3 regions of the Paenibacillus sp. Y660 genome follow, and region 3 is predicted to be linked to each of the others. Evidence: riboswitches for the same ligand, from Rfam matches in the RefSeq annotation. Region 3 holds a riboswitch; each other region holds the start of a gene.
What was found. Region 3 has a riboswitch for cyclic di-AMP ahead of AC2TDN_RS15630 (NAD-binding protein). Riboswitches for the same ligand answer to the same signal wherever they lie in the genome.
Positions count from the first base shown of each region.

Region 1 (3,351 bases), on a different contig from region 3:
TTCATTGATTCGGTCGTCTCGCCGCTGCTGCGGCGGTATCCGAGCTCCTATCCGTCCGACACCGCTGCCCAGCTCTTCTTGACCGAAGCCCAGTTCCAGCTGTTCAAGACCGATTTGATCACTCCGTATGTGTGGACCCTCGGCAGCCTCATGGTTATTAGAATGCTGCTAACGCCCTTGTTTAACGCCGGTCTGTTCTACTCGCTGAATCAAACGAGATTAGTCGGAGGAACCCGCTTCCTTGAGGGCATTCGCAAAAACTGGAAGCCTGTTGTGCTTCTGTACTGGATGGAAAGCGTCTTATCGCTGGCTCCCGCTTGGTGGCTGCTCCCGCGCGGCTTCGATGCGCTTCTGGAGAGCGGCTCCATTCCAGAGCTGCTGGGAGCGGTGCTGCCTGGGGCCGGCCTGTGGCTGCTGTGGGGTACGGTGCTGCATCTGCTGTTTCTAGCTATGCAATTCGGCGCCACATCGGGCGAAGGCGTATTCCGTTCCTTATGGAAGGCTCTTCGAAACTTTATCTCCTTCGCAGCCATTTCACTCATCATGTGGGGGATCGGAGCAGCTGCCGGGCTCGTTGTCACCAGCTTATCGATGCTCTGGGCCGGCTTGTTCGCGCTCATCCTTCATCAAGGCTATTACCTCGTAAAAACAGTAGTGAAGGTATGGACCATAGCCGCGCAGTACGATTGTCTACAGACGAAACAATCCTAACCTGAAGAAGCCTTCGGCTCCACAAATTATTGTGGATACGAGGCTTTTTTTATTTTCAAAATAGACCGCAACTAAATCATGCAATTTCTGTATATATAGATGAAAGTAAATGAACAATGGAGGATACACATAAATGATGCGCAAAAAACTGATTTTATTATCCATGGTTTTGCTCTTATCGGGCGGTTCATTGGTTGCAGCAGACAAAATGTTACAAAAAGTAACGCTGCTTTTTAATAATAAGCAATCCATTGAAGATGGTTTATTAGTTGATGATAAGGTTTATATCAATATTCGTTCCTTAAGCGATTCCCTGCAGGCTTTTACGCAGTGGAAGGGGAGCGATAAGAAGCTTGTCATTCAGAAGCCCAATGTTCATATGTTTCTGATGAATGAGAAGCGGACGATGTTTGGGCAAGTTGATAAAGGTACGGTTCAGAAGTTTTTGGTGCAGGCGCAAATCGATAATTTGAACGTTGCCATCTCTGAATTCAAGGTCACGATTGTCGATCCTAACGATAAAGAAACGACCATTGACGGCCGCAGCCAATCTGATGTTGATTTCAAGGAGTTTGTCGAAAAGGATACCTTCTGGTTCAGCTCCAAGCTTGTCTCCTATGAATTTAAGTTTTCAGGCAAATACAAGCTCCGGTTCTGGATGGAGCAAAAGAACGAAGGCCCGCAGCTCATCTCTGAAAAAATCATTACTGCGAAATAATAGCTTGTCTACATGTAGATGGAGTTGTCTTTCAAGATGATAGATCTTGAGGGACGGCTCCTTTTTCATGCCGCAAACTGAATTTTTTAACTCGTCATTCTTCGCATGAGAGTTTTTTAATCTTTCTCCGCAAAATGCTATCATACCGCCATTATCCGCATGATTGAATAGTCTTTAAGACAGGATGCCAAGGGGACAAATCGGTATATTTTACAACAGATCCACATAATTAATGAAATTGAGTCATTGCATTTAGTTAGAAAGAACTAGTGATGAGTGTTTATTTTACACAATAAACGGTTAAACGAAGCAAATAGTCAAAAGGTTACATGAGAATTATTAGAAATAGTCAGGAAAGGCAGGAGATCAATGAAAATAATCGAATAATTCTCAGGAGCAATAAAAAACTGCCTAATTTCCTATTTGGAAAACGGGGGAACCACTCTGGGTGAATTGATTCCGACGTTTGACGTTTGTCAGCGCCTGAGGAGTCATAGGGAGCCTTCAACCGAACCCCACAGCTAACCTCGTCGGCATTGGAAGGAGTTTCACAATTGAAAAAGGTTACCGCATTACTACTGGGTCTCGTTCTCGTACTCGCTTTCCAGGCTGGGAGCGCTTTCGCAGACTCAAAACTAAACGGCTTCATCAATGATCTTATCGGTTCACCGTACAAAAGCGGCGGAACGTCGTCGAAAGGCTTTGATTGCTCCGGATTTACGAGCTATGTGTTCGAAAAAATGGGCATCGAGCTTCCACGCACATCCGGCTCGCAAGCAAAATCAGGCGATAAGGTTGCTAAAGAGGACCTTATTCCGGGAGACCTTGTTTTCTTCGACACAGTTGGCGGAAACAACAGCACGGTATCCCACGTAGGCATTTACATAGGAGATGGCAAGTTTACACATTCCTCTTCTAGCAGAGGCGTTGTGACAGACAAACTTAACTCCTCCTATTATGAAAATCGTTTTATAACTGCTCGTCGTGTTATGGATGCAGATTCTTTCCAAGCATACGCCGACGGACAATAGAGTAACCTATTCCCTCTCTGTATGAGAGTTGCACGGGTAGACTCACTCAGCAAAGCCGCAGTTGTTTGTCCTCAAGCGACAAATGACATGCGGCTTTGCTGTTATTGCGCCGCTAAGGGGAAGGAGCAGTCTCAATGTATTTGTTTATTCATCGCAAGGATTTGCGTACCGAAGATTTGCGCGCATTCGATTATTTGAGAAATAAGGATTCGCAGGGCATTCATTTGCTAATCATAGATCCTGTCCTCACGGACGGAGGCAGATTAAACAGTCACAGCGGCCGTAATTTTATGGCGCAAGCCGCCTCCCTGCTGCACAGCTATTCCAAGGCGGGGAAAGAGCTGCATGTCCTGCATGGCGATCCCGCTTCGATTACCGAAGCGCTCTTAGAGGCGCATCCGATAGATGAGGTTATCGCCCATGCCGACTACACGCCTTACTCCCGCCGGCGCGACGAGCGGCTTCAGCTAACCGTCCGAGCCATGAATCGCCGCTGGATATCGATTGCTGATGCGCCGCTGGCCGATTTGGAAGCTTTCCCTGCGTATGCTCGGCGATCCGAGCCTTACAAGGTGTTTACGCCTTTCTACCGCATGTGGAGCAGCTATATGCAAGAGTACTACAGCAAGGCGGGCGAGACGACGATTCAGGATCTCGCGACCTTAAGCGAAATCAACACCAAGGTCGCTCTGCAATTCGCGCTGCCGGATGCCATTTCACACTCGCTTGGCGGCACGAGAGTAGAAGGCTCACAGAAATCGTCAGCTAAGCTGGATCGCTTTGCACGCGAGCGACTCGCCTCTTATGCGGATAGTCGGGACATCTACACGGAGGAGCATACTAGCGGGCTCGCTCGCTTCTTGAACACCGGCGCTATATCGGCGCGTCAGT
Region 1 covers NZ_JBXBBJ010000023.1:36,349-39,699, forward strand. Annotated here, with positions in the region: gene AC2TDN_RS20890 (hypothetical protein) at 1-711, shown strand, start outside; gene AC2TDN_RS20895 (hypothetical protein) at 845-1,429, shown strand; cyclic di-AMP (ydaO/yuaA leader) riboswitch at 1,828-1,980, shown strand; gene AC2TDN_RS20900 (C40 family peptidase) at 1,984-2,460, shown strand; gene AC2TDN_RS20905 (FAD-binding domain-containing protein) at 2,595-3,351, shown strand, end outside.
Region 1: linked by a shared signal. The riboswitch ahead of AC2TDN_RS20900 (C40 family peptidase) and the one ahead of AC2TDN_RS15630 (NAD-binding protein) in region 3 are both predicted to bind cyclic di-AMP.

Region 2 (3,351 bases), on a different contig from region 3:
CACCTTGGAAATACGGAAGCTTGTACAACGCTTATAGAACTGCTTGCCGTTCGCATATCCGATCCCGAGCAGCTTGCCCATAACAAGGCGCCGATTGGAAGCGTCAGGATGCACGATAAGCCCCGCTTCCATCAAATCCTCAAAGCTTATCTCACCCGATTCGAGAAGCGACTCTGTACGGAGCTCTGAGAGTGCCGTACGAATCGCATCCGGACTTGCGTTCTCGATGCCGATATCCCCTTTGTACAACGCCTGCTCCTGCGGCAAAAAAGCATGCTTGCACCCGGGAGCGTGCCTCGCAACGATTTTGCGAATGCGCTCTCCCGCATGGTCGGGATCTGTAAATATAATGACGCCGCGGCGCTCGTTCGCCAGCGCTATTCTTCTTAATACATCCTCACCGATAGCCGAACCATTCGTCTCTATAGTGTCCGCTTCAACCGCCCGTTTTATCGCTGCGGTATCATCTTTACCCTCAACGACAATGATCTCTTTGATCATCAAGACCATTCCCTTCAACATAAACTCTTATAAGCCCGCAAACATGCAAAAAGAAGAGGCAGTGCCTCTCCTTATGATGGCATATTTAATTGAATATTACGATAAGATGATGGTAATCCTGCAATTAGCTTGAAGAAGGTTTATTTGGCCCGAGCACGTAAACGGTAAAGCCTTTCTTCCTGCCAAACTTATTTGCCGTTTTGTTGCTATCGAAGTATACGTCGATTTTTTTGCCCTTCACCGCGCTGCCGGTATCCTCAGCCCGGCGGAAACCGATGCCTTCAATATAAACCCACCAGCCGATCGGAATAACCTTCGGATCAACCGCTATGGTCCGTCCTTCTTTTACACGGGAACCGGATGCCGTAATTCCGTAATCCGGATGATCCGAATCTTTACCTGTAGAAGCGACACCTGCTGAATAAGCAGTCAGCGTGACGTTCTTAAGTACGGTTTTGGCCTTAAATGTTACACCGCTCTTTGTCAGCATGGCAACACTCGGGCTTTTGTTTGAGAGCACAGTCACTTTAGGCTCAGCCTTCTTCGTTCCGATCGCGATAACATGGTCCACCGCAGCGGTCTCGACAACCTTGCTGACCATCTTCTTCGAAGTGAGAATTCCGTCCTCGTACTGCTTCTCGATATGTTCAACAATAAGGCCTTCCTTGCCGGTTTGCACGAGCTTTTCCTTACCCGCTTCCAGCGTAGGATCTTTCTTCTTTACGATAGAGTACGGCATGGCACGCTCGGATTCAGACACCTTCGTGTCAACCCGTACAACCGTTACCGTTAATTCCGAATCAACTACCGTATTAAGCGGAGGCATTACTTTATCATGATTACGAACTGGAATATTTAATTCCTCGATCGCTGCCTGCACTGTTCTCTCTGTCGTATATACAGTAGAGGTCTTGCCATCAGCTTTCACAATTACCGGAATCGCTTGAGTTACCTCAATTCGATCTCCGTCCTTTATTGCCGCATTAAGCGGTATGGACACCTCATCATGTGGTCCAATTGCGATAGCTTGTTCATCCAGTAGGCGTTGCAGGACCCATTGCTTCGTTTCCACAACGGTTTCTTGTCCATTCACTACTACGGAGACGCTTTTGACAGCCGTTCCGTACAACAACACCAAAAACATGAAAGTCATAGCGATTGAGATAGTAGCACTCAAAAGAATCAAACGCAAGTTTTCACGCTTCCATCGCAATGCGAAAGACATGCTGGATGATCGTTTCCCATGGGTGTCCTTAACCTGGAGTATTCCCACTTCATCGGTCCTCCTTCATAGCCCCGCCGCCAAGTGTTACGCATGATACAACTGACGCGACTATAGTATATTGGCGTGCAAGCACGCAATCCAGTACTGCTATCGATCCTCCCACCCCCATCTTTTATCCCTATGTCGACAAATTCCCGTTTATTCGAAAATAAAAAGAAGCCGTCGACAGAGGATCTGTTTCGTGGCTTCCCGGTAAATGACTACGCTGGGATACAGAAAAATGGATGCACGAGGTTGATCACTCTCTATGAACGCTTACGAGGTTAGCTGACGGATTCGGGCAAGAGAGACGCCCTATTCGAAAACGCAATGCTCATGGCAAAGGTTCCGAAATTCACCCCTTGAAGAATTCAAAACACGGTACATAAAACCCGTATTTGGTTCCCCCGCTCTCCAGATGGAGATTAAGCGCAAACTGGAAATCCAATACAAAATGTAATGCTCTGAGTTGAATCATAACCTCATACGAGGTGAATTGTAAAGATACGATAAAAGACGATTTAAGCTAAAATGGTGGATAAAGACGGAAAAATTAAGCGATAATCGCTATAAAAATTAGTTTTTACGCGATAAAGGTCTTAAATTCTCTCTGTTTCTCTCGTTTTTATACAATACCAAAACATTTTTTACCGTTTTCGGTCGTAATCGCACCTATTTCTTCTACCGATTTGCCTAATAATTCGGCTGCAGTCTGTGCGACTAGTGCCACATAAGAGGACTCATTTCGCTTCCCTCTGAAGGGGTGGGGAGCCAAATACGGAGCATCGGTTTCAATCAAAATTTTATCGAGCGGAACCTGCTTGAGCACCTCTTTGGGAACCCTTGCATTTTGGAAAGTGACCGGTCCCCCGAACGAAATATAGAAGTTCATATCGAGGCATTGCTTCGCGGTTTCGGGGCTGCCGGAGAAGCAGTGCATGACCCCGCCAACCTCGGCTGCATTTTCCTCCTGCAAAATTCGAATAACATCCTCGTGCGCGTCACGATTATGAATAACGATCGGTTTGCCTACTTTACGGGCAAGACGGATTTGCTCGCGAAATACGCGCTGCTGAACGTCTTTGGGCGAGGTATCCCAGTGATAATCAAGACCGATCTCACCGATGGCAACAACCTTCTCATGCGCGCATAAACGCTCTATCCACTCCAAATCCTCCAGAAGCATGTCAATGCTGTCAACCGGGTGCCAGCCGACAGCCGCATAAATAAATTCATACTGCTCAGCAAGCGCTATCGTCGTTGGAATGGTCTCGCGGTTAAAGCCGATATTAAGGAGCATGTGCACGCCTGCATCCTTTGCGCGCTGAATAACTTCGTGGCGATCCTCATCGAACTTATATGAGTCTAAGTGGGTGTGGGTATCAAATAGCAATGTCATGTTAGTGTCAGGCTCCTTCAGTCGAGTTTAAATAATTTTTTTAATGAATCAGGTATTTGTGAAATATTTTTTTTGAGTGGCTCTTCCGGATAATACAGATGATATTGCCCCTGATGCAATCCGGTTATTGAACGAACGATGTCGGATTTGGCAGATATTTCACTTATTTCATCCTGACCGTCCAACA
Region 2 covers NZ_JBXBBJ010000022.1:60,948-64,298, forward strand. Annotated here, with positions in the region: gene rnmV (ribonuclease M5) at 1-501, opposite strand, end outside; gene AC2TDN_RS20640 (resuscitation-promoting factor) at 626-1,774, opposite strand; cyclic di-AMP (ydaO/yuaA leader) riboswitch at 2,023-2,207, opposite strand; gene AC2TDN_RS20645 (TatD family hydrolase) at 2,391-3,158, opposite strand; gene AC2TDN_RS20650 (HD domain-containing protein) at 3,182-3,351, opposite strand, start outside.
Region 2: linked by a shared signal. The riboswitch ahead of AC2TDN_RS20640 (resuscitation-promoting factor) and the one ahead of AC2TDN_RS15630 (NAD-binding protein) in region 3 are both predicted to bind cyclic di-AMP.

Region 3 (3,351 bases):
TAATCCGGTAAATAGTCCATTATCCGTGCGGAATGTGCCAATCGTCTCCGGCACAGGCTGCTTGCGTACGAGCGAACCCGCAACTGCCAGCATCGCGATTATTGAAATATAGCGGCCCATCAGCATGACAAGCCCTGTGCTAATATTCCAAAATGGCGTGTTGTCGCCTAGTCCCTCAAACCCGGAGCCATTGTTCGCTGCCGAGGATGTAAATTCATACAGCACTTGACTTATGCCATGGAAGCCCGGATTTGTGATGGCTCCTTTGCCTAGATCCGTCATAAAGGCGATTGCTGTTGGCACTAGTATAATGAAAGGATGGGTAAGAATAGCGACCGCAATAAGCTTCATTTCTCGCGGCTCTATTTTTCGACCCAGAAATTCCGGCGTTCGTCCGACCATTAGCCCGCATATGAACACGGCGAGTATCGCATACATAAGCATGTTGATAAGTCCGACACCCTTGCCGCCAAAAACGACATTCAGCATCATCTCGCCAAGCGGCACCAAGCCGCCGAGCGGCGTAAGCGTATCATGCATATTGTTAACGGTACCGGTCGTCGCTGCCGCTGTCACCGTTGTGAACAATGCGGATTGCGCGATGCCGAACCGTACTTCCTTGCCTTCCATGCTGCCTTGCGAAGCATCGATTCCAAGCGCGCTTATCGCTGGATTGCCTGTTTTCTCCGACGTGTAGGCTACGCTCAGGAACACGAGGAACAGACACATCATCGCTGTGAACACAACCCAGCCTTGCTTTTTGTTTTTGGCGAATAGGCCGAAGGTGTAAGGCAGTGCAGCGGGCAGCGCCCACATCGATAAAATCTGGATGACGTTCGTCAGCGGATTCGGATTCTCAAAGGGATGCGCCGAGTTGGCGCCAAAAAATCCGCCGCCGTTCGTTCCCAAATGCTTAATCGACTCCAGCGAAGCGACAGGACCAATCGCAATTTGCTGCATCGCGCCCTCTAGCGTTTTGACGGTCAATGTCGGATCAAGCGTTTGCGGCACTTGAAGGGCAACGAGCACAAGCGTGATGACAAAAGCAACCGGAAGAAAAATTCGCGTATGCGCTTTGACAAAGTCCTCGAAAAAGTTGCCGATCGCTTGCCCTTGGCTCGTAATGCCGCGGACGAATGCGATCGCAACCGAGAAGCCCGTAGCCGCTGACGTAAACATCATCATGATGACCGCCATTTGCGAGAAATAGGATAAGGCGCTTTCCCCGTTGTAATGCTGCAGGTTCGTATTCGTTATAAAGCTGATGACCGTATTAAACGTAAGCGTCGGCTCCATGCTCCCCATCCCGTTCGGATTAAACGGAAGCGCGTTTTGCAAACGCAGAATCAAATAGCTGAAAGCTACCAATATGATATTGGTTGCGATAAAGCTAAGGGCGTACATTTTCCAGCTCATGTCCTCTCGCCGCTTTAAACCTATGATTTTATAGATAAGCCGCTCAGAGCCTCCGAACACCTTGTCTAAGCGATTATGCTCATTCGAGAATACGTGATAGACGTAGGTTCCTAATGGCTTAACTAGCAATAACAGAATCGCAATGACGATCAGCAATTGAAAAATATCCATCGTAGATGATCCTCCTCCATTAAAACTTTTCCGGATGAATTAAGGCATAGATGAGATAAACGAAAACAAATAAAGCCATAACCATCACGATAATCATTCGCTTCCGCCTCCCGTTTGGTCGATTACGCTGCCGCACCAAGTCAAAAATCCGTAAAATAAACCAAAGCAGGCCAGCAAAGCGATGATCATATAAACATCCTGCATATTGAATTCCCTCCTGCATTATTTGTGACTTAAAAGAAAACCGACTTCACCGGTTTGCGAGTATACGATATGGTCCGCACCGAGCCCCTTGTAAACGGCCCGCGGATTCCACTGCTGCGTGATCACGTAGATCGGCTTGGTCGTCCAAGTCCGGCAGCAATGGACAAAGCGGCAGCTTAGTGCAAAGCTGCTCTCGAATATGAAAACATCTTGAATCGGATAATGCGGCGGCTGCCAGCTTTGGCGATCATTTGTATTGATATAATGCACGCCTATGATCCCTTGCTTGCGGAGCTGCTTCTCCTCCTGCTTGCTATTTGTCAGGACGATAAATTTCATTTGATGAAACATTAAAGTTCGAATAAATGATTTGCCGGATTCGTTGTATCCAGCTACGATAATATGCTCTTCCAACAACTTGCTTATCCTCCATTTGGTAAAAAAGGCAACAAAAAGAAGCCTTGGGATAAGAGGAACCAATCCCGCGGCTTCTTATGCCCGCAGCTAAAATAAGCCGCGGGAAGCGCGATGGCTGTTGCCTCTCTCGAGTACACTTACGAGGTTAGCTGTCGGATTCGGGCCTTGAGAGTTGCCCTACGCCTGGCTGCTGCCAAGCGATTCACCCCATGAAGCAAAGAGCGTACATACACGCCTTTTCTTCGTTGGTTCCCCCGTTCCTGCTGCTGCAGGATTCAGCAAATTAAAACCATTTCAAGCAGCTGCTCTGTTTTTGGGCAGCAAAAAACCACAGAGGCTTATGACACTCTGTGGTCGACATTAATCGATCACAAGCTTCATCATTCCTCTCTAATCCACGCTTACGAGGTTAGCTGTCGGATTCGGGCGGTGAGAGTCGCCCTACTTTGACCAGTATCCATGGCACCAGTCAAAGATTCACCCCTGCTCTACGGCCGTTCGACTCTCACATCGAACATGCGCAAAGCTCATTTATTGGTTCCCCCGTTTTCCGCATTCACGGAAACTCAGCGATCAGCAAATCGAAACTTATTAGTAAATCCTGTATCGAATCTTACTCCTCGCTATCGCCACTGTAAAGAGAGCCCGCTGGCGAATTTAGCTAATTTCAGACCCCCAGAACGTTTCGCAGCGCTTACATAGAATTCGATCTCGATATATCTCACTATTTCTACGTTTTACTCCTATTTTCGAAAATAATGATATGCACCCACAAGCCACTTTTCAGCGGAAATAATCAGATTTTTCTAAAGAGGAGAATAGAAGAGAATAAACGAGTTATCCAGCGAATTATGCTTTTTTTATAAAGATATTGATAGTTTTTCTTGTAAAATGGCTAAAGGATGCCATATCCCGAAATACAACTGTTTTACAATGATCGCATTCGGGTTTACTATAGACGGCATGCCTGATTATGGCAGTTAACCTCGAAAGCGAACTGGAGGAGAGATTACGAATGATCACGCAATCAGAAGCCATTCATGAAACAATTCCAGTGAATCTAGTAGAGCAGCTGTGGGAACTCCCGTGCTATCCAAGCCTGTTTCGATGATAAAGGACGTGCGAGTTTTTTATTTATTTGCA
Region 3 covers NZ_JBXBBJ010000013.1:6,551-9,901, reverse strand. Annotated here, with positions in the region: gene kdpA (potassium-transporting ATPase subunit KdpA) at 1-1,587, opposite strand, end outside; gene kdpF (K(+)-transporting ATPase subunit F) at 1,607-1,666, opposite strand; gene AC2TDN_RS15630 (NAD-binding protein) at 1,810-2,208, opposite strand; cyclic di-AMP (ydaO/yuaA leader) riboswitch at 2,328-2,499, opposite strand; cyclic di-AMP (ydaO/yuaA leader) riboswitch at 2,592-2,790, opposite strand.